Regions from separate parts of the Nocardioides sp. AN3 genome, predicted to be linked through region 2. Evidence: predicted binding sites of a transcription regulator. Region 2 holds the regulator's gene; each other region holds the start of a gene.
What was found. Region 2 encodes HrcA, which represses chaperone genes, less so after heat shock. Its sites were predicted from a motif close to TTGGCACTCGNNNNNNNCGAGTGCCAA; they were not measured.

Region 1 (6,677 bases), on a different contig from region 2:
CCGACGTGGCCGGGCGTGGCATCGGCAGCCCGTCGCGCGCCCCGAAGTAGGCCTCGAAGACCTGGTCGTAGCGGGCGAGGTCGTCCGGCCCCGCGCACAGCGTGGCCCGTCCGGCGGTGTACGTCGCCCGGCGGTCCTCCAGACCGACGAGCGCGACCGCCTCGAGGTAGCTCTGCGACCGGTCCGGCGTCACCGGCACCCCCGCCGCACGCAACGCGTGGGTGAAGCCGAGCAGCACGCGGTCGGCGGGCGGAGTCCCCGGTTCACCGGGGACTCCGGAACTTCCCAGGCTCCATGGCCCCTGAGAAGTTCCGGAGTTCCCTGGGTGGAGCGTGCTCATGACAGCAGCCGGTCGAGCGCGTCGCGCACGCGGTCGGCGTCCTCGCGGTACTTGACCAGCGCCCCGAGGGTCGCGCTGGCGGTGGCCAGGTCGATCTCCTCGCTGCCGAGGTAGGTGAGCGCACGGGCCCAGTCCAGCGTCTCGGCGACGCCAGGCGGCTTGAGGAGGCCGCTGTCGGAGCGCAGCTGCTGGACGATCGTCACCACCTGACGTGCCAGGGCGTCAGCGACCTCGGGCGCGCGGGTGCGCACGATCTCGACCTCGCGGTCCAGACCCGGGTGGTCGATCCAGTGGTAGAGGCACCGCCGCTTCAGGGCGTCGTGGAGCTCGCGGGTGCGGTTCGACGTGAGGACGACGACCGGCGGCGTCGCCGCGGCGACCGTGCCGAGCTCGGGGATCGAGACCTGGTAGGTCGAGAGCACCTCCAGCAGGAACGCCTCGAACTCGTCATCGGCGCGATCGACCTCGTCGACGAGGAGCACCGCCGGACTCTGCTGGAGGGCGGCCAGCACGGGGCGGGCGAGGAGGAAGCGCTCGTCGTACAGGCTCTTCTCCGCCTCCTCGACGCTCCGGTCCCCACGGGGCGCGCCACCGGCGGCCTCGAGGGCACGCAGATGCAGGATCTGGCGGGGGAAGTCCCAGTCGTAGAGCGCCTGCGTCGCATCGATCCCCTCGTAGCACTGCAGCCGGATCAGCGGCAGCTCGAGCGACTCGGCGATCGCCTCCGCCAGCGCGGTCTTCCCGGTGCCGGGCTCCCCCTCGAGGAGGAGCGGACGCTGCATCCGCAACGCCAGATAGGTGACGGTCGCAAGAGCCTCGTCGCACAGGTAGCCCGTCTGGCCCAGCCGGGCGCTCAGCTCCTGAGCGGACAGGGTCTCCATGTGTTCCAGGCTACTCGGCGATCCGTTGGCGATCCGTTGGTGGCCGGTTGCCCACCTCGGGGCGCCCGCACGGGCTCACCCGACGGAGTCGACGTCGCGCCCGGAGGCCAGATCACCGCAGTCGACCAGCACGGTGCTGTGTGCCCGCAGGTAGTCGCGCGCCCCCCGGTCGCCCGCGAGGCTCGCGATGATGGGCGCCCAGTGCCGGCGCCCGATGAGGACGGGATGCCCGGGCACGCCGTCGTACGACGCCCGCGTCAGCGACCCTCCCGCCGCGATCACCCGACTGATCACCGCGGGGCCGACATCGGGCAGGTCGACCAGGTGCACGAGCGCCGAGCTGGCGTCCACGTCGGCGAGAGCCTGCAGGCCGGTGCGCAAGGAGGCGCTCATGCCGCGATCCCAGTCCTCGGCGACGACGACGTCGACGAAGGTGTCGGGTCCGGTCGCGAGCCCGTCGAGCAGATGCGCCGCCTCGGACGCGGCCGCCCCCAGCACGACGGTGACGGCGGCGCAGCCACCGTCGAGGAGCGCCCGGACGCCCCGCGGCAGCCAGGGACCGTCGTCGTCCACGACGAGGGCCTTGGGCGTGCCCATGCGCCGTCCTGCTCCGCCCGCAAGCAGCAGGCCGTGGACCGTCACCGACCGAACGCCTGGGCGTAGAGGCGGGTCAGCTCGGGCGACGCCGGCCCGCTCATGCCGCACCCGAGCACCATCGAGCGGCCGTCCGCCGCCACCAGGTAGTCCTGGCCCGCCACGAATGCCGGGTCACCCTCCCGACCGCCTTCGGTCTCAGGAGCGACGGCACCGCTCACCGTCACCTGGTCGGCGACCTGTCCCGCGTAGACCGTCGTCGGCCGGATCGTGGCGATCCCGTCGGCCACCCCGAGCACCGTGCCCTTGAAGGCGATGGGCGTCGCGGCGAGCGCCTCGGACGTCGGCACGACGCAACGGCCGGCGGCGGGACTCACGGTGAGCTCGCTGACGGCCCCTGGTCCGTGCGTCGCGCTCGTCGGCGACGGACCGGTGACGAGGACTCCGCCGCTCCTCGGCCTGTCGGACTGGCTCAGCCACAGCGCCGACCCTCCGGCTGCGATCACGATCGCGGCGGCGGCCGCCACGAGCCACGTCAGCCGGTTGCGCTTGCGGGTGCCGGTCTCGCGCAGGTCGACGTCGATGACGCGCTGCAGCACGCGGTCGACCTCCGCGGGGTCGGCGGGGGGCAGCTCGGACGCGGGGTCCGCAGCGCGCAGACGTGCGAGGAGCTCAGCATCGGTCGGGTCGGGGCTCATGCCTTCTCATGTCCGGCAAGGTCGCTGCTCTTTCGCGCCGCCAGCAGCTCGCGTAGCCGCTGGCGCGCACGGGTGAGCCGGATGCTGACCGCATTGGGCGTCAGCCCGAGGACCGTGCCGATCTCGGCCGGCGTGAGCCGTTCCCACGCCCACAGCCGCACCAGCTCGCGCTGATCGTCCCCCAGCTGCTCGAGTGCCTCGAGGAGCTCGTCGGGCATGGCGGGCTCGGCGTCGTCAGCCGGCTGCTCGGCCAGTCTCGCGGCCAGGCGGGCTCGGCGCCGTACCCCGCGCTCCGCATTGGCCAGGCAGTTGCGGGCGACGCCGTAGAGCCACGGCAGCGGCTCACCATCCGGTACGTCGTCGAACCGGCGCCACGCCACGAGGAGCGTGTCCCCCAGGACGTCGGCCGCGGTCTCGGCGTCGGTGCGGCGCGCCAGATACCGCCGCAGCGGCTCGAGACACTCGCGTGCCAGCGCGTCGAATCGATCGGACCTGGTGGTCTCCACGCCTCCAGCCTCCCATCAACTCACGCCACATGTCTTTCCGAGTCAGTCTCGCTCGTTCCCCAGATGAGGCACGGCCACACGCGCCGGACGCGCCACACGGCAGCAGGGCCCCCACCCGGAGGTGGAGGCCCTGCCTGTTGTCCTGCGGAACGTCATACGCTCCGGCCGCTGAGGCGATCAGCTCGCATGACGTCCGAGAGGCGTGGACTCAGCTGTGCCGGTCGCTTCTTCGCCTAGCGGCTCAGAAGTCCATGCCGCCCATGCCGCCGGTCGGGTCGCCACCCATGGGGGCGGCCTTCTCCGGCTTGTCGGCCACGACGACCTCGGTGGTGAGGAACAGCGCGGCGATCGACGCGGCGTTCTGCAGCGCCGAGCGGGTGACCTTGGCCGGGTCGATGATGCCGGCGGCGAGCAGGTCGACGTACTCGCCGGTCGCGGCGTTGAGGCCGTGGCCCGCGGGCAGGTTGGCGACCTTCTCCGCCACGACGCCGCCCTCGAGACCGGCGTTGATGGCGATCTGCTTCAGCGGAGCCGAGATGGCGACCTTGACGATGTTGGCGCCGGTGGCCTCGTCACCGTCGAGCTCGAGCTTCTCGAACGCCTTGGCGCCGGCCTGGACGAGCGCGACGCCACCACCGGCGACGATGCCCTCCTCGACGGCGGCCTTCGCGTTGCGAACGGCGTCCTCGATGCGGTGCTTGCGCTCCTTGAGCTCCACCTCGGTGGCCGCGCCGACCTTGATGACGGCCACGCCGCCGGCCAGCTTGGCGAGGCGCTCCTGCAGCTTCTCGCGGTCGTAGTCGGAGTCCGACTTCTCGATCTCGGCACGGATCTGGTTGACGCGGCCCTCGATCTGGGCAGCGTCGCCGGCACCGTCGACGATCGTGGTCTCGTCCTTGGTGATGACGACCTTGCGGGCCTGGCCGAGCAGCTCGAGGCCGGTGTTCTCCAGCTTGAGGCCGACCTCCTCGGAGATGACCTGGCCACCGGTCAGGATCGCGATGTCCTGCAGCATGGCCTTGCGGCGGTCGCCGAAGCCGGGGGCCTTGACGGCGACCGACTTGAAGGTGCCACGGATCTTGTTCACGACGAGCGTGGACAGGGCCTCGCCGTCGACGTCCTCGGCGATGATGACGAGCGGCTTGCCGGACTGGATGACCTTCTCCAGCAGCGGCAGCAGGTCCTTGACGTTGGAGATCTTCTGGTTGGCGATGAGGACGTAGGCGTCCTCGAAGACCGTCTCCATGCGCTCGGGGTCGGTGACGAAGTAGGCCGAGATGTAGCCCTTGTCGAACCGCATGCCCTCGGTGAGCTCGAGGTCGAGGCCGAACGTGTTCGACTCCTCGACCGTGATGACGCCCTCCTTGCCGACCTTGTCCATCGCCTCGGCGATGATGTCGCCGACGGTGGTGTCAGCGGCGGAGATCGAGGCGGTGGAGGCGATCTCCTCCTTGGTCTCGATGTCCTTGGCGAGCGCGAGGAGCTGCTCGGACACGGCGGAGACAGCAGCCTCGATGCCGCGCTTGAGGCCCATCGGGTTGGCGCCGGCGGCGACGTTGCGCAGACCCTCGCGGACGAGCGCCTGAGCGAGCACGGTGGCGGTGGTGGTGCCGTCACCCGCGACGTCGTCGGTCTTCTTGGCGACCTCCTTGACGAGCTCCGCGCCGATCTTCTCGTACGGGTCCTCGAGCTCGATCTCCTTGGCGATCGAGACGCCGTCGTTGGTGATCGTGGGGGCGCCCCACTTCTTCTCGAGAACGACGTTGCGGCCCTTCGGGCCGAGGGTGACCTTGACGGCGTCGGCGAGGGTGTTCATGCCCCGCTCGAGACCGCGCCGGGCCTCCTCGTTGAAAGCAATCAGCTTCGGCATTGCCTGGCGATCCTTCACTGGAAGTGCGTGTCCCGGCCGGTGGGCTGCCCGCGACGGCACGATCGTCCTGCGGTGGCGATCCCTTCACGCCACCCACGGAGCGACCCAACGTCACCGGTCCGGAGGTGGCACTCTCATGGCGAGAGTGCCAACGTCATGTTTAGCACTCGACCTTGCCGAGTGCAAGGAGAAAGACGGCGCCCTCGCCCGCGGGCAGCAGCTGGTAGGTCGCGAGAAGGATCCGGGGCACGGACGAGAAACCTCGTCGTCCCTGTCGATCGACCTCTGTCTCGCCCGTCATCTCGATGACAGACTCACCACCACCGAAAGGATCCGAGATGAGCACCTACGCCGTTCTGCTTCCCGGCGACGAGAGCACCTGGGAGAGCGCGACCCCGGAGCAGCGCGCCGCCATGTACGAGACCCACGGCCGCTTCGCCGCGCTGCTCGAGGAGCGCGGGCACAAGATCGCCGGCGGCGCCGAGCTGACCCACTCCCGCACCACCAAGCAAGTCCGCCGCGACGCCGGCGGCAATGTGGTCGTCTCCGACGGCCCGTTCGCCGAGACCGTCGAGCAGCTGACCGGCTTCTACCTGGTCGAGAGCGACGACCTCGACGACCTGCTGCAGATCTGCGGCCTGCTCGCGACGGGCGGTGCCCCCGTCGAGGTCCGCGCCACTGTCGACCACGGAGGTGAGTGAGGTGCAGTTCCTCCTGCCCGACCTCGTGTCGGTCGAGGTGCGGCCGGCCCGCGGCGTGGAGATCCGCTGACCGAGCTGGAGCGCCTGCTGCGCGACGAGTGGGGCCGCCTGCTGGCCCTGCTCGTCGCGCAGTATCGCCGTCTCGACCTCGCCGAGGACGGGCTCGCCGACGCGTTCGAGGCGGCGGCACGCACGTGGCCGACGGACGGTACGCCGGGCAACGGCCCGGCCTGGCTGCTCACCAGCGCACGGAGGCGCATCGTCGACCGGCTGCGCTCCGAGACCGTCCTCGCGCGGCGGATGCCCCTGCTCGAGGTCGAGGCGTCCCTGACCCAGGAGGCCGCACACGTGATGGCCGACGGAGGAGACCTGGTCACCGACGAGCGGCTTCGACTCGTGCTCCTCTGCGCGCATCCCTCCCTCTCCCCGGAGGCGGCGGCCGCTCTCACCCTTCGGCTGGTGCTGGGCGTCTCGACCGAGGACGTCGCTCGACTCTTCCTGCAGTCGACGCCGACGATGGCGGCGCGCCTGACGCGGGCGCGCAAGCGGCTCGCGGGCGCGCGCTTCGAGGTCCCCGCCGACCCCACCGCCCTCGCAGCGCGGGTCTCGGCGGTCGCCGACGTCGCCTACCTGGCGTTCACGGCCGGGTATGCGCCGGGCAGCGGTCCCGACGTCGTCCGGACGGAGCTGGCCGGCGAGGCGGTCCGGCTCGTCCGCGTGCTCCGTGACCTGCTGCCCTCACCGGACCCGGAGGTCGACGCGCTGCTCGCTCTCATGCTGGTGCAGCACTCGCGGCGCGACGCGCGCGTGAGAGACGGGACTCTGGTCCTGTTGGCCGACCAGGACCGGGGCCTCTGGCACCGCGACGAGATCGCCGAGGGTCTCGACCTCCTGGCCCCGCTCGTGCACGAGCCGCCTGCGCCGTACCTCCTCCAGGCGTTGATCGCCGCCGAGCACGCCATCGCCCCGTCCGCGGAGGCGACCGCGTGGGACCGGATCGTCGCCCGCTACGACGAGCTGCTGACCCTGCTCGACACGCCGGTCGTCCGGCTCAACCGCGCCGTCGCCCTCGCGGAGGCGCAGGGCC
Region 2 (6,677 bases):
GCGAGCGGACGATGCCGTCGGCGATCCGGGACTCCTTGGATCCCTTGACGAGGTGGTCCACGAGGACCCCGACGCGCCGCTGCGGCCCCGGCTTGAAGTGCACCAGGTGGTCCGCGAGGTCGTCGACACCGCCGAGGAACTCGACGACGACGCCTTCGATCCGAAGGTCGTCGCCCCAGACCTTCTCGACCAGTTCGGCGTCATGGCGACCCTCGACGAAGATGCGGCTGGCTCGGGCGACACGGGCCGGTGCGTTGGCGACGGCGATCGACCCGGAGGCCGTGCGCTTGGGGCCGGTCGGCGCGGGCACGCGGACCGGTGCGACGAGGATGACCGGCTTGCCGTCGAGCAGGAAGCCCGGACCGAGGGGGAACGAGCGCCGGCGGCTGCGCCGGTCCTCCAGGGTGAGCGTGCCGAGGTCGCGGTCGACCGCGACGATCTCGCCGCACCACTCGGTTGTTACCTCCTCGACAACCGCCCCGATCTCGGCGGGCGCCTCGACGGCGCGGCCGCGCTTCGGTGCGCGCCAGTCGGTGGCGAGGACGTCGGCTCCGTAGCGATCAGGCATGGGCCCATTGTCCCAGCTGTCACTGGGGTCCCAGGGACAACACGCGGGGCTCCGGGCGGGAGCTCTCAGGCGAGTGGCAGAGGCAGACCGCGTGCCGAGCGCGGCAGCTGCTGGTAGCCGCGTTCGACGGCGCCGGCGAACCGCCAGCCGTCGGTCGGCCATGGCCACTCGGTCGCCTCGGCGGCCTGCGCCGCCGGGACACCGCGACCGGCGAGCTCGCGGATGTTGGCCGTGACCCACGCCAGGTCGTTGCGCTGCTGCTCGACCCAGGCGCGGTCGACCGGGAGACCGTGCCCTGGCACCACGACCGAGGACGCCGTCAGCATGCCCAGCACCACGTCGATCGTGGTCGGCCACTCGAGCGGGAAAGAGTCGTCGCCGTAGACGGGCGGTCCCGACTCCTCGAGGAGGTCGCCGGCGAGCACCACGTCCGCGTCCGGCACGCGCACCACGAGGTCGCCGGCGGTGTGGCCTCGGCCGGGGTGCGCGAGCTCCACCAGTCGGTCGCCCAGGTCGAGGGCGGCCACGCTGGCGAAGGTCCGGTCCGCCGCCACGATGTCGGTCTCGGCGATCTCGGCGGCGCGCGGGTCGTCCGCATCGGCGCCGTACCGCTCCTTGGCCCGCTCGCCCGAGGAGACGGTGCGGGCAGCCGCCGTGTCGGTCGCGTGGATCGGGGGGTCGCCGTACGCACGCCGCAGCTCGGCGTTGCCGAAGGTGTGGTCGAAGTGCTCGTGCGTGTTCACGATCCGAGTGACGCCACCGACCCCGAGCCGGCGTACGTCGTCGATGACCTGCCGCGCCGCTCGGGTCGACGCATGCGTGTCGACCATCAGGAGCCCCGTCGACCCGCCGACCAGGGTGATGTTGACGTCCCACCACTCATAGCGCGCGAGCCAGATCCGGTCGGCGATCTCGCGGAAGCCCGTGTCCCTCACCGCAGCAGGGTAGAGGACCGCCTAGTAGCATTGGCACTCCAGTCGGGTGAGTGCCAGGGCGCGAGGGCGTCCGGGCCGGTCGCGCAAAGGAGGTGCCGCATGCAGAACGACCGCAGGCTCGCGGTGCTCCGTGCGATCGTCGAGGACTATGTCTCCACTGAGGAGCCGGTGGGGTCGAAGGCGCTCGTCGAGCGGCATGGCCTCGGAGTGTCGCCGGCGACCGTCCGCAACGACATGGCCGTCCTCGAGGAGGAGGGCTACATCGCCCAGCCGCACACCAGCGCGGGCCGGGTGCCGACCGACAAGGGCTACCGGCTCTTCGTCGACCGCCTCACCACGGTGAAGCCGATGAGCCAGGCAGAGAAGCGTGCCATCTCGAGCTTCCTCGACGGGGCCGTCGACCTCGACGACGTCGTCCAGCGCTCCGTGCGGCTGCTCTCCCAGCTGACCCGGCAGGTGGCGGTCGTGCAGTATCCGATCCTCGCCCGCTCGACGGTGCGCCACGTCGAGCTCGTGGCGCTCGCGCCGACCCGGCTGCTCGTCGTCCTCATCCTCTCGACAGGGCGGGTCGAGCAGCGCCTCGTGGAGCTGCCCGCGGCGGTGGACGAGGAGTCCCTGGTCGACCTGCGCACCCATGTGAACCGAGCCGCCACCGGCGAGGTGATCGCGGAGGCCGCCTCCGCCCTCCGGGCGCTTCCCGACCAGCTCGGGCCGCACGGCAGCATCGCGTCCGCGGTGGTGGAGACGCTCGTGGAGGCCATGTCGGACCACCGCTCCGATGAGCGGATCGCGGTGGCCGGAGCCTCGAACCTGGCACGGTACGGCGACAGCTTCGACACCTCCGTCCGCCCCCTGCTGGAGGCGCTGGAGGAGCACGTGGTGCTGCTCAAGCTGATCGGCGAGGCCACGTCCGGTGGGCTGGTGACGGTCCGGATCGGTGCGGAGGGTCCGTACGAGGAGCTGTCCTCGACCAGTGTCGTCACGACGGGCTACGGGCCAGGTGACGAGGCGTTGGCGTCGCTCGGCGTCGTCGGGCCGACCCGGATGGACTATCCCGGCACGATGGCGGCCGTGCGAGCGGTGGCGCGATACGTCTCGCGCATCCTCGACGAAGGCTGAGATCGATGCCTGAGACCACAGCCTGAGATCAAAGCCTGAGATCAAGGAAGAAGAACACAGCGTTGGACCCCTACGAGCTGCTCGGCGTCGACCGCGACGCCGACGACGCCACGATCAAGAAGGCCTACCGCAAGCTGGCGCGGGAGTACCACCCCGACGTCAACCCCGACCCGGTCGCCCAGGAGAGGTTCAAGGAGGTCTCGCACGCCTACGAGATCCTCTCCGACCCGCAGAAGCGGGCGGCGTACGACCGCGGCGGCGACCCGTTCGGCGGCGGCTTCGGTGCCGGCGCCGGGTTCTCCTTCACCGACATCATGGACGCCTTCTTCGGCGGTCAGGGTGGTGCGGCCGCGGGTCGCGGGCCGCGCGCCCGCGTGCGACGCGGTCAGGACGCCCTGATCCGGCTCGAGGTCGACCTCGCCGAGGCGGCGTTCGGCGTGACCCGGGAGCTGAAGGTCGACACCGCCGTCACCTGCGAGACGTGCCACGGCGACGGCGCGGCGCCCGGCTCGAAGCCGGTCACCTGCGAGACCTGTGGCGGCGCCGGCGAGGTCGCTCACGTGCAGCGCTCGTTCCTGGGGGAGATCCGCACCCTGCGCCCCTGCGCCGCCTGCCGCGGCTTCGGCACGATCATCCCCGAGCCCTGCCGCGAGTGCAGTGGCGACGGTCGGGTCCGCACCCGGCGCACCCTCACCGTCAAGATCCCGGCCGGCGTCGACAACGGCACACGCGTCCAGCTGGCCGGCCAGGGCGAGGTCGGTCCGGGCGGCGGGCCGGCGGGGGACCTGTACGTGGAGATCCAGGTCGCGCGGCACCCGGTCTTCACCCGTCAGGGCAACGATCTGCACTGCCACGTCACGGTGCCCATGACCGCAGCCGCTCTCGGCACGGTGCTCACGCTGCCGACGCTCGAGGCGGATCTGGCCTCGGAGGACTCCTCTCCGGATCTCGTGACCTCGTTCGACCTCGACATCAAGCCCGGGACGCAGTCGGGGACGGACCAGATCATCCGGGCGTACGGCGTCCCCGGTCTGCGCGGTGGCCGCGGCGACCTGATCGTCACCGTGATCGTCGAGACGCCCACCGCGCTCGACCCGGCCCAGGAGGAGCTCCTCCAGCAGCTCGCGGCGCTTCGCGGCGAGACTCAGCCGTCCGGTCAGCTCCGCGCGTCGTCGCGTGGGGTCTTCGGCCGTCTGCGAGACGCCTTCAACGGGCACTGAGGGCTCGACCCTCATGTCGCTTCCCGTCCACCTCGTCCCGTCGCTGTCGGGCGTCGTTCCCGGGTCGTCGGTCACGGTGGACGGTGACGAGGCGCACCATGCGGTCGCCGTACGCCGCCTCCGGGTCGGCGAGTCCGTCGTCCTGACCGACGGCGCCGGCGTCGCGGTGGTGGGGGAGGTGGCCACCACCGGCAAGCGGGTCTTCGCCGTGACGGTGACGGCCGTGTCCGAGGCTCCTGTCCCGCAGCCGGCGTTCACGGTCGTCCAGGCCCTGCCGAAGGGCGACCGGGGAGAGCTCGCCGTCGAGGTCCTGACCGAGATCGGAGCCTCGACGATCGTGCCGTGGGCGGCCTCCCGCTCGGTCGCGGTCTGGAAGGGCGAGCGCGCGGACAAGTCGCTTGCGCGATGGCGGGTGACCGCCCGCGAGGCGGCGAAGCAGTCGCGCCGGTCATGGTTCCCCGCGGTCTCGCCGCTGGCCTCGACCAGCGACGTGGTCGGCCGAGTCGCGGCCGCGCCGCTCGCCGTCGTGCTGCACGAGGAGGCGAGCACCCCGCTGGCCGCGGTCAGCCTGCCCGCTGAAGGCGAGGTCGTTGTCGTGGTGGGCCCCGAGGGCGGCCTCTCGCCCGAGGAGGTCGATGCCTTCGAGTCGGCCGGGGCGGTCACGGTCCGCCTCGGGGCCGAGGTCCTGCGAACCTCCACGGCCGGCCTCGCTGCCGTCTCCGCGCTCCTTGCTCGCACGTCGCGCTGGGGTTGAGGCGGCCGCGACGTCATGCGGACAGAGCAAGCGCTTGCTCTCTCCGCATGACGTCCCGCGGCTGCGTCAGGAATCATGGGGGGGTGACCACCGTCTGGCAGGCAGCCGTGGCGATCGCCGCGAGCCTCGTGCTCGTCTGGCTCCTTCTCATCATCGCGCTCTACGTCGGGTCGCGACGCAGCGCGGTCAAGCTCAGCGCGACCGACGTCCTCCGCCTGCTCCCTGACGTTCTTCGACTGGTGAAGCGCCTGGCCGTCGACCGGAGCCTCCCTCGCCGGGTGCGCTGGTCCCTGTGGGGGCTCCTGGGCTACGTGGTCTTGCCGATCGACCTCGTGCCCGACTTCCTGCCGGTCGTCGGCCAGCTCGACGATGTGATCGTGGTCGTCATCGTCCTGCGCGGCGTCATCCGGGCGGCCGGCTCGGCGACGATCGAGCGGCACTGGCCGGGCACGCCCGAAGGCCTCCACGTCGTGCTCAGCGTCAGCGGGCAAGCAGCTGCTCGACGCGGCTGACCTCCTCCTCGAGGCCTGCCTGCTCGCCGGACGTCAGCGTGCGCAGCAGCTCTCGCACGACGACGCGGCCGTCCTCGACACGCCAGATCCCCTCGAGCCAGCCGTCGACGAGGATGACGTTCCCGACGCCGCCGTTGCTGCCCATCCACGCGCGACGCTTCTCCGGCTCGGTCACGCGGTCGCGGGCGGCGTGGGAGAGCCAGAGGTTGTCGTAGGTCCCGAGCAGGCGCACCGGCGCTGGCTCGTCCTCCTCCGCGATCGGTGCATCCGCGACATCGAGGAGGATCCGTCTGGTCTCGTCCTCGTGGCGGACGAGGTCCTCCATCCCGGCGAGCACCGGGCCGAGGCGCGTCACGCCCGACCAGGCGGTGACGTCCGCGGCGGTCGCAGGACCGAACGCCGAGAGGTAGCGACGTACGAGGGCCGGGACGTCCGGCTGGGCCATGGGCACGCCGGTCCAGCGGTCGACGTACTCGTAGACGACCCCGCCAGACGACTTCCAGCACCCTCGCGGTGGCAGCTGGGCCAGGGGAGCCGCCAGGCGGGCCAGGCCGCCGAGGGCCGTCGGATCGGCGCCGGGGAACGACAGCGCGAGAGCGGCCCCGAGGTCCCGCTGGGTCAACGGGCCATCCGCCAGCGCGAGGCGGAGCGCCTCGTCGAAGCGCCCACGGTCGAGATCGCGCACCGAGCGCACGTTCTGCGACGCCCGCAGCTCCTGCTCCATGCGAGGCTGCACCCAGGGCCGCAGCACCGCCGCGTCCTCAGGCGTGAGCAGGTGGATGGTGCCCCGCATGGTGAGCAGGCGCACGAGCCGACCCTCCGCGAGCGCGTCGCTCGCCTCCGCCGGGTCGAAGTCGTCGAGCCGTGCGGCGAGGGAGAGGTACGGCGGCAGCGACTCCTGCGCCTGCAGGCCGATGAGGCGCTCGACGAGTGTCACCGACGAGTCGGCGCTGCGCTGCAGCAGTTGCTGGCGGTGCAGCAGGGTCCGGTTCAGTCGGTGCCGCGTGAGCCTCACTGCACGGTGATGGCGCGATCGACCTTCTGAGGAGGCTTGCCCTCACCGCCGGACGGGTCGTCGACGCTGACCTCGAACGTGTACGCGCCGGGAGCGAGCTTCGAGACGTCCACGGTCCCGGCGTACGGGTAGAGCTTGTCCATCCACCCCTCGGCGGTGAAGTAGCCGTCCACCACCTTCTTGCCGCTCAGGTCCAGGATCTGCCACGGCACGTTCGCCTCGGGGGAGTTGGCCGTGCCCTTCGCGTCGAACGAGCCCGAGACCGTTGCGTGGTCGGCGGGTGCCTCGAGCGTGATGAGGGTGTCGGCCGAGGCGGCTGCGGAGGAAGGCGTCTCGCTCGGCGTCGCCGTGGCCGTCTGCGTGGGCTCCGCAGGCGCGCTCGTGGTCGGCGGGATGCTGGTGGTGGGCGCGGCCGCTGGGTCCTGGGCCTCGGAGGGGTTGTCGTTGCCGCAGGAGGCAAGGGCGAGTGTCGCCACGGCGGCGACGGCGAGGACGGACGTACGGCGGAGCAGGGTGCCGTTGACGAGCACGGGGCTGTTTCGCATGGGACCAGT
Region 3 (6,677 bases), on a different contig from region 2:
GACCCGCGCGGCGTCGAGGAGCAGCCTTGTGCCGATCCCACGACGCCGCGACGCGGGGTCCACGGAGAGGTCGACAGTGCGCACGCGCCCGCCGTGCGCGACGGTCTCCGGACCGATCGTGGCCACGCCGACGACGAGAGAGCCGACGTACGCCGTGACGGAGCCACCGTCGACGACATACTCCGGCGCCGCGTCGGAGCCGGAGCCTCGCGTGCTGGTGAGCCCGGACGGCAGCGGCTCGCGGAGCCGGCGGAGCACGTCGCTGACGAGGTTCGCCATGGCGGTCCCACGGGCACGCTCGGTGTCGGTGAAGGGCGCGGTCCGGTGCACCTGGACGAGCACGTCCCCCACGACCATGTCCATGGTGTCGTGGACGATCGTCGGATCGGCGGGCTCCGCCTCGGCGTCGAAGAGCCGGGCGACGACCTCCGGGAAGGCCATCGGGAACTCGAGGATCGTGCGCGCGGCCTTCACGTAGCGCGTCGGCTGGTCGTCGAGGGCCGCCTCGGTGCTCGGCTGTGCGACGACGCCCGCACCGCCGGCCTCGGCGACCAGCGCGGCGACGCGCTCCACGGTCCAGCCGTCGTCCGTGCTGAGCACCATCTCGTCGGTCACGCCGTCGAGACCGGGGAAGATCTGGAGACCGAGGATGTTCACGCCCGCCTCACCGCAGCTGCGGGCCAGCATGGCGAGCGTGCCTGGCTCGTCGGGCAGGGTCGCGCGCACTCTCCACAGCATGCGCGCAGTCTGGCGGCCGGATGTTGCTCCCGTGTTTCGCCGAGCAGACCCAGATGCCCGCCCCCGGAATGCCGAACGGGCCCAGATGTCCAGCTGATCTGAACATCTGGGCCCGTTCACCGAGCCTCGACCGGGCATCTGCGCCCGGTCGGCGGATCAGTGACCGTGGCCGTGCCCGTGGCCGTGGCCACCGGCGGCGGCCGGCTCCTCGTCCTGGGGCTTGTCGACGACCAGCGTCTCGGTCGTGAGCAGCATGCCCGCGATCGAGGTGGCGTTGACGAGCGCCGAGCGGGTCACCTTGACCGGGTCGATGACGCCCTGGGCGACGAGGTCGCCGTACTCGCCCGTGGCGGCGTTGTAGCCCTGGCCGACGCCGAGCTCGCGCACCTTCGTCGTGATGACATAGCCGTTCTCGCCACCGTTCTCGGCGATCCAGCGCAGCGGCTCGTCAGCGGCCTTGCGCACGATGCGCGCACCGACGGCCTCGTCACCGGTGAGACCGAGGTCCTTCTCCAGCACCGAGACGGCGTGGATGAGAGCGGAGCCACCGCCGGGGACGATGCCCTCCTCGATGGCGGCACGCGTCGCGGAGACAGCGTCCTCGATGCGGTGCTTCTTCTCCTTCAGCTCCACCTCGGTGTGGGCGCCGACCTTGATGACGCAGACGCCGCCGGCCAGCTTCGCGAGGCGCTCCTGGAGCTTCTCGCGGTCCCAGTCGGAGTCGGTCGACTCGATCTCGGACTTGATCTGGTTGACCCGGCCCTCGACCTCGGCCGAGTCACCGGCGCCGTCGACGATCGTCGTGTTGTCCTTGGTGATGACGACACGACGCGCCTGGCCGAGCACCTCGAGGCCGACCTGGTCGAGCTTGAGGCCGACCTCGGGGGCGACGACCTGACCACCGGTCAGGGTCGCGATGTCCTGCATCATCGCCTTGCGGCGGTCACCGAAGGCGGGGCTCTTCACCGCGACGGCGTTGAAGGTGCCGCGGATCTTGTTGACGACGAGCGTCGAGAGCGCCTCGCCGTCGACGTCCTCGGCGAGGATGAAGAGCGGCTTGCCGGCGGCGATGACCTTCTCCAGCAGGGGCAGCAGCTCCTGGATCGAGGAGATCTTGCCCTGGTGCAGGAGGATGTAGGGGTCGTCGAGGACGGCCTCCATGCGCTCCGGGTCGGTGACGAAGTACGCCGAGATGTAGCCCTTGTCGAACTGCATGCCCTCGGTGAACTCGAGCTCGGTGCCCGTGGTGTTGGACTCCTCGACGGTGATGACGCCGTCCTTGCCGACCTTGTCGAACGCGTCGGCGAGCAGGTCGCCGATGAGGCTGTCGCGGCTGGAGATGGTCGCGACCGCGGCCATGTCCTCCTTGCTGTCGACGTCGCGCGAGGCGGCGTGCAGCGCGTCGCTCACCGCGGCGGCCGCGGCGTCCATGCCCCGCTTGAGGCTCATCGGGTTGGCGCCGGCGGCGACAGCCCGAAGGCCCTCGTGGACCATCGCCTGCGCGAGCACGGTCGCGGTGGTGGTGCCGTCACCGGCGACGTCGTTGGTCTTGGTGGCGACCTCCTTCGTCAGCTGGGCGCCCAGGTTCTCGAACGGGTCGTCGAGCTCGACCTCACGGGCGACGGTGACGCCGTCGTTGGTGATGGTCGGCGCGCCCCACTTCTTGTCGAGGACGACGTAGCGGCCCTTCGGGCCCAGGGTCACCTTGACGGCGTTGGCGAGGGCGTCGACGCCACGCTCGAGGGCGCGTCGGGCGTGCTCGTCAAACTCCAGGATCTTCGGCATGACTCTCCTTTGAGATCAGGAAGCAGTCCGGGACGTCATACGGACGGTGCAACCAGTTGCTCCGTCCGCATGACGTCCCGCAACGGCTGAGTGGATCAGGACTCCACGACGGCGAGGATGTCCCGCGCCGAGAGGATCAGGAACTCGTCGCCGCCGTACTTGACCTCGGTGCCGCCGTACTTGCTGTAGATGACCTTGTCGCCGACCTTGACGTCGAGCGGGACGCGGTTGCCGTTGTCGTCGATGCGACCGGGGCCGACCGCCAGGACCTCGCCCTCCTGGGGCTTCTCCTTGGCGGTGTCCGGGATGACCAGGCCAGAGGCGGTGGTCTGCTCAGCCTCGACCTGCTTGATGACGATGCGGTCCTCGAGAGGCTTGATGTTGATCGACACGGTGTCGACCTCCCCTTTCAGTTTCGGCAGCGCCTGAGTTCGGCCGAGCCGGGTGGCTGAGCCATCTCGACAGTGCACTGCTCGATGGGCGGATCAATATTGACGTCTTCGCCTGCATGGCTGGGCGCCGTCGCGGGGGTCGCCGTCACCGGCAGGCAGTTGGCACACTCACGTCGAGAGTGCCAGATGAGACGTTAGCACTCAGGTCGCGTGAGTGCTAGGGACCCGGGTGCCGAGTCGGTCGAAGCACGTCCTGAGAGAATCTGCGGATGGAGCTCGACGCCTTCACGTGGCTGCTCACCGCACCCGGGCAGGAGCTCCTCGAGCGGGCCACCCAGCTGCGCGGCGAGGACCCGCTGCGGGCTCAGACGATCCTCCGCCGAGAGGCACCGGGCGCGGAGCCGGCGTACGTCGCCGCCGCCCTCACCCAGGCCCAGCTGCGGGCGAAGGCCGTCGCCAAGTTCGGTCCCGACGCCGAGCGGATGTACTTCACCCCCGACGGCCTCGAGCAGGCGACCCGCCGCGCGGTCGCCGAGCATCGCGCGGCCCGGTTGGCGGCGTACGGCACCCGGACCCTGATCGACCTCGGCTGCGGCATCGGAGGCGACCTCATCGCCGCCTCGCGCGCCGGGCTGATCGTCGCCGGCGTGGACCTCGACCCCGAGCGGGTCGCGGTCGCCGAGGGCAATCTGGCCGCGCTCGGCCTCGCCGGCGCCGTCCAGGTCGCCGACGCGACGACCGTGGACCATGCGGCGTTCGAGGTGGCCTTCGCGGACCCGGCGCGACGTGGGGCACGAGGGCGAGCCCTGCGAGGGTGGGACACCGATGCCGAGGGGTGGACACCGCCCTGGTCCTTCGTCCAGACGCTCCTGACCCGTGAAGCGTGCGTCAAGGTCGCGCCCGGCATCCCCCACGAGCTGGTCCCGGACGGCGTCGAGGCGGAGTGGGTGAGCGACCACGGCGACGTCAAGGAGGCCGCCCTGTGGGCGGGGGGCCTCGCGACCGTACGCCGCCGGGCCACCGTCATCGGCGACGGCGGCCTGGCCACGCTGACTGATGAGGACGCTCCCGCCGCGGACGCGGCCCCCAGCATGGAGCGCGCCGTCGGCCGGTTCCTCTACGAGCCCGACGGCGCCGTGATCCGCGCCGGACTCGTCACCGCGGTCGCGGCAGGGGTCGGCGGGGGCCTGCTCGACGAGCACATCGCCTACGTGACCTCCGACGAGGCGTTCCGCACCCCGTTCGCCAGCGGCTACGAGGTGGTGGAGGAGCTGCCCTACCGCGAGCGTGCCCTGCGGGCGGCGCTGCGCGAGCGCGGCGTGGGTCGGCTGACCATCAAGAAGCGCGGCGTCGCCGTCGTCCCCGAGCAGCTGCGTCGCGCACTCTCCCTTCAGGGCCCGAATGAGGCGACAATCGTGATGACACGGGTCGCCGGCGAGGGAGCCTGCCTGCTGGTGAGGCCCCTGCGGGAGGCACGCTGAGAGGCACGGAGAGAAGCACGACGACACACTGAGACAAGCCAGAGCCGATGACCGAGGAGCAGCTCGTCCTGGGACGCCCGCCACGCCCGCCGAGGCGAGGGCGCTGGGGCGGTCGTGCGCCGCGTCTCGTCCTGGCGTCCGCGCTTCTCGTGCTCGTCGGGTGGGCGCTGTGGCACGCCATCCTCGACCAGCCGGGCGCCACGCCGCACCCCTCCTCGACTCCGACGCCGTCCCTGCCGAGGGGCGGGGAGAGCGGCTACGTGGCCCACGAGCCGCCCGCCGTTCCCTACCTCCGGTCGGGCACCCTCGTCCCGCCCGACGGTGAGCCCCGCGGGATCCCCGACGGCTCCTGGACCGGCTTCAGCCTTCTCGCCGACGGTCGAGTCGTGCTGGTGCAGGACGGCAGCGTGGTCGTGCTCGGCCCTGGAACGCAGCGCCACGGCTATCCCGCCGTCGGCGACCTGTCCGCGCGGCCCGACGGCACGGCCGTGGCGTGGACCGGCGGCGACGGACACCTGCTCCGGCTCCGGACCGGCCGGGCGGAGCCCGAGCGCGTGGTCGGCGCCCGCCAGCTGAGGCCGGCGTGTCGTGGGATCCGGGTCGACGGCACCGCCTCAGCGGGCTGGGCGACCTGCGACCGGGACGGTCATCTGCTCAGCCCCGATGGCACCTACTTCGCCTCGATCGGGTCCGTCTCGGTGACGCTGGCGCCGCGCGCCGACATCACCGCCGGAGCCTCCGTCGCCTTCCTCGGCAGCATCGTCGACGCCGCGTGGGAGGACCCCTACCATCTGCTGGTCGTCATCGGGATCGCCGACGAGCTGCACCTCGAGCGGATCGGCGTCGGAGGGGAGTCTGAGGACCTCCTCGTGCTCCATGGCATCAACGACCGCCGGAGCCCGCCCTTGGTGCTTCCGGTGACCGCCGGCCCGAGCGGCACCACGATCACGATGCAACCCTGAGGGGCCGGTTCGCGTCCTGTTCTCGACAAGCACGACGCCGAAGCGGGCCCGCCCGTCGCGTCGGCCGCGAGATCCGTCGGTTCGGAGCAGCAGGAGGACACCATGGACCCCACGGCACTGGCCCACGGGATCGACCGGGGAGGAGGCAGGCGCTTGGCCGCTGACACGCGGGATGCCGACTTCGCGGCATACATGCGAGCCCGCCAGCCTGCGCTCCTGCGCACGGCCTACCTCCTGACCGGCGATGCGCACACCGCCGAGGACGTCGTCTCGACGGCGTTGGCCAAGCTCTACCTCGCCTGGGACAAGGTCCGTGAGCGTGAGTCGGTCGACGGCTACGTGCGGCGGATCATCGCGAACGAGACGACCTCCCTGTGGCGACGCCCGTGGCGACGGAGGGAGGTCGCCGCCGACGTGCTGCCCGACCGCGGACGCGCCGACAGCTACGACGACGGGCGTGCGGCGCTGCTGTGGCGGGCGGTGTCCTCGCTGCCCCCGCGCCAGCGAGCCGTCATCGTGCTGCGCTACTACGAGGAGCTCACAGAGGCCGAGATCGCCGACGTGCTCGGCATCTCCCCCGGCACCGTGAAGTCCCAGGCCAGCCGCGCGCTGGCCACCCTCCGCACGAACAACCCGACCCTCGCCTCAGGGCTGGAGGAGCGATGAACGCCATCAAGGACGCGCTCAGCAAGATCGCAGACGCCGGCGCTCCAGCACCGATCGGGCTCGACCAGGTACGCGGTCGGGCGCGGCAGATCCGCCGCCGCCGCGCGGCGACCGCCATCCTGGGCTCGGCTGCGGCCGTCGCGGCGATCGCCGGGCTCGGTGTGGCCGTGATGCCGTCCGGCTCGAACGACGACAGCCGCCCACCGATCGCCAAGACCCCGACCGCGCCGGTCTCGCCGACGCAGCCGACGCAGCCGGCCGGTGCGGACGAGGTGGGCCCGGTCCACCACGTGCGGCTCGACGTGGCCGCCGAGCAGACGTTCGGCGACGAGGCGCATGTGCCGTACTGGTCGGACGGCGCCATCATCGACGTCGACGGCACCGCCACGCCGCTTCGGGACCGGCCGTTCACGTTCGCGAAGGACCCCGAGAAGGGTGGCTGGGCCGTGGTGCGGCCGGGCGAGGCGCACGCCGAGCTGCTGCGGGTCAAGGCTGACGGTGCTGTCACCGACGGCCCCGTCCCGACCTTCCCCGAGGGTCTCGCGGTCGGCCCGCAAGGGCAGGTCGCCACGCTCTCCGACGCGGGTGCCGGCTGGTCGATGACATCCGGTGGCCGGAGCGTCTCGCTCGGCCGGAGCCTGGAGTGGGCGGCC

Region 1: groL (chaperonin GroEL) is a predicted target of HrcA. The motif match lies at 5,050-5,076, and genes of this name have one in related genera.
Region 3: groES (co-chaperone GroES) is a predicted target of HrcA. The motif match lies at 3,110-3,136, and genes of this name have one in related genera.

Annotation. Positions count from the first base shown of each region.
Region 1 is NZ_BAAIGC010000001.1:400,459-407,135, reverse strand. It holds gene ACYQ1K_RS01875 (vWA domain-containing protein) at 1-340, opposite strand, end outside; gene ACYQ1K_RS01870 (AAA family ATPase) at 337-1,221, opposite strand; gene ACYQ1K_RS01865 (nucleotidyltransferase family protein) at 1,297-1,863, opposite strand; gene ACYQ1K_RS01860 (hypothetical protein) at 1,860-2,513, opposite strand; gene ACYQ1K_RS01855 (RNA polymerase sigma factor) at 2,510-3,019, opposite strand; gene groL (chaperonin GroEL) at 3,261-4,889, opposite strand; gene ACYQ1K_RS01845 (YciI family protein) at 5,228-5,590, shown strand; gene ACYQ1K_RS01840 (RNA polymerase sigma factor) at 5,891-6,677, shown strand, end outside.
Region 2 is NZ_BAAIGC010000018.1:41,433-48,109, reverse strand. It holds gene ACYQ1K_RS18465 (DUF3097 domain-containing protein) at 1-568, opposite strand, end outside; gene ACYQ1K_RS18460 (MBL fold metallo-hydrolase) at 634-1,503, opposite strand; gene hrcA (heat-inducible transcriptional repressor HrcA) at 1,603-2,622, shown strand; gene dnaJ (molecular chaperone DnaJ) at 2,685-3,842, shown strand; gene ACYQ1K_RS18445 (16S rRNA (uracil(1498)-N(3))-methyltransferase) at 3,856-4,596, shown strand; gene ACYQ1K_RS18440 (YkvA family protein) at 4,680-5,108, shown strand; gene ACYQ1K_RS18435 (winged helix DNA-binding domain-containing protein) at 5,077-6,123, opposite strand; gene ACYQ1K_RS18430 (Gmad2 immunoglobulin-like domain-containing protein) at 6,120-6,668, opposite strand.
Region 3 is NZ_BAAIGC010000001.1:507,969-514,645, reverse strand. It holds gene ACYQ1K_RS02425 (GNAT family N-acetyltransferase) at 1-738, opposite strand, end outside; gene groL (chaperonin GroEL) at 895-2,523, opposite strand; gene groES (co-chaperone GroES) at 2,619-2,915, opposite strand; gene ACYQ1K_RS02410 (class I SAM-dependent methyltransferase) at 3,185-4,396, shown strand; gene ACYQ1K_RS02405 (hypothetical protein) at 4,444-5,358, shown strand; gene ACYQ1K_RS02400 (SigE family RNA polymerase sigma factor) at 5,461-6,024, shown strand; gene ACYQ1K_RS02395 (hypothetical protein) at 6,021-6,677, shown strand, end outside.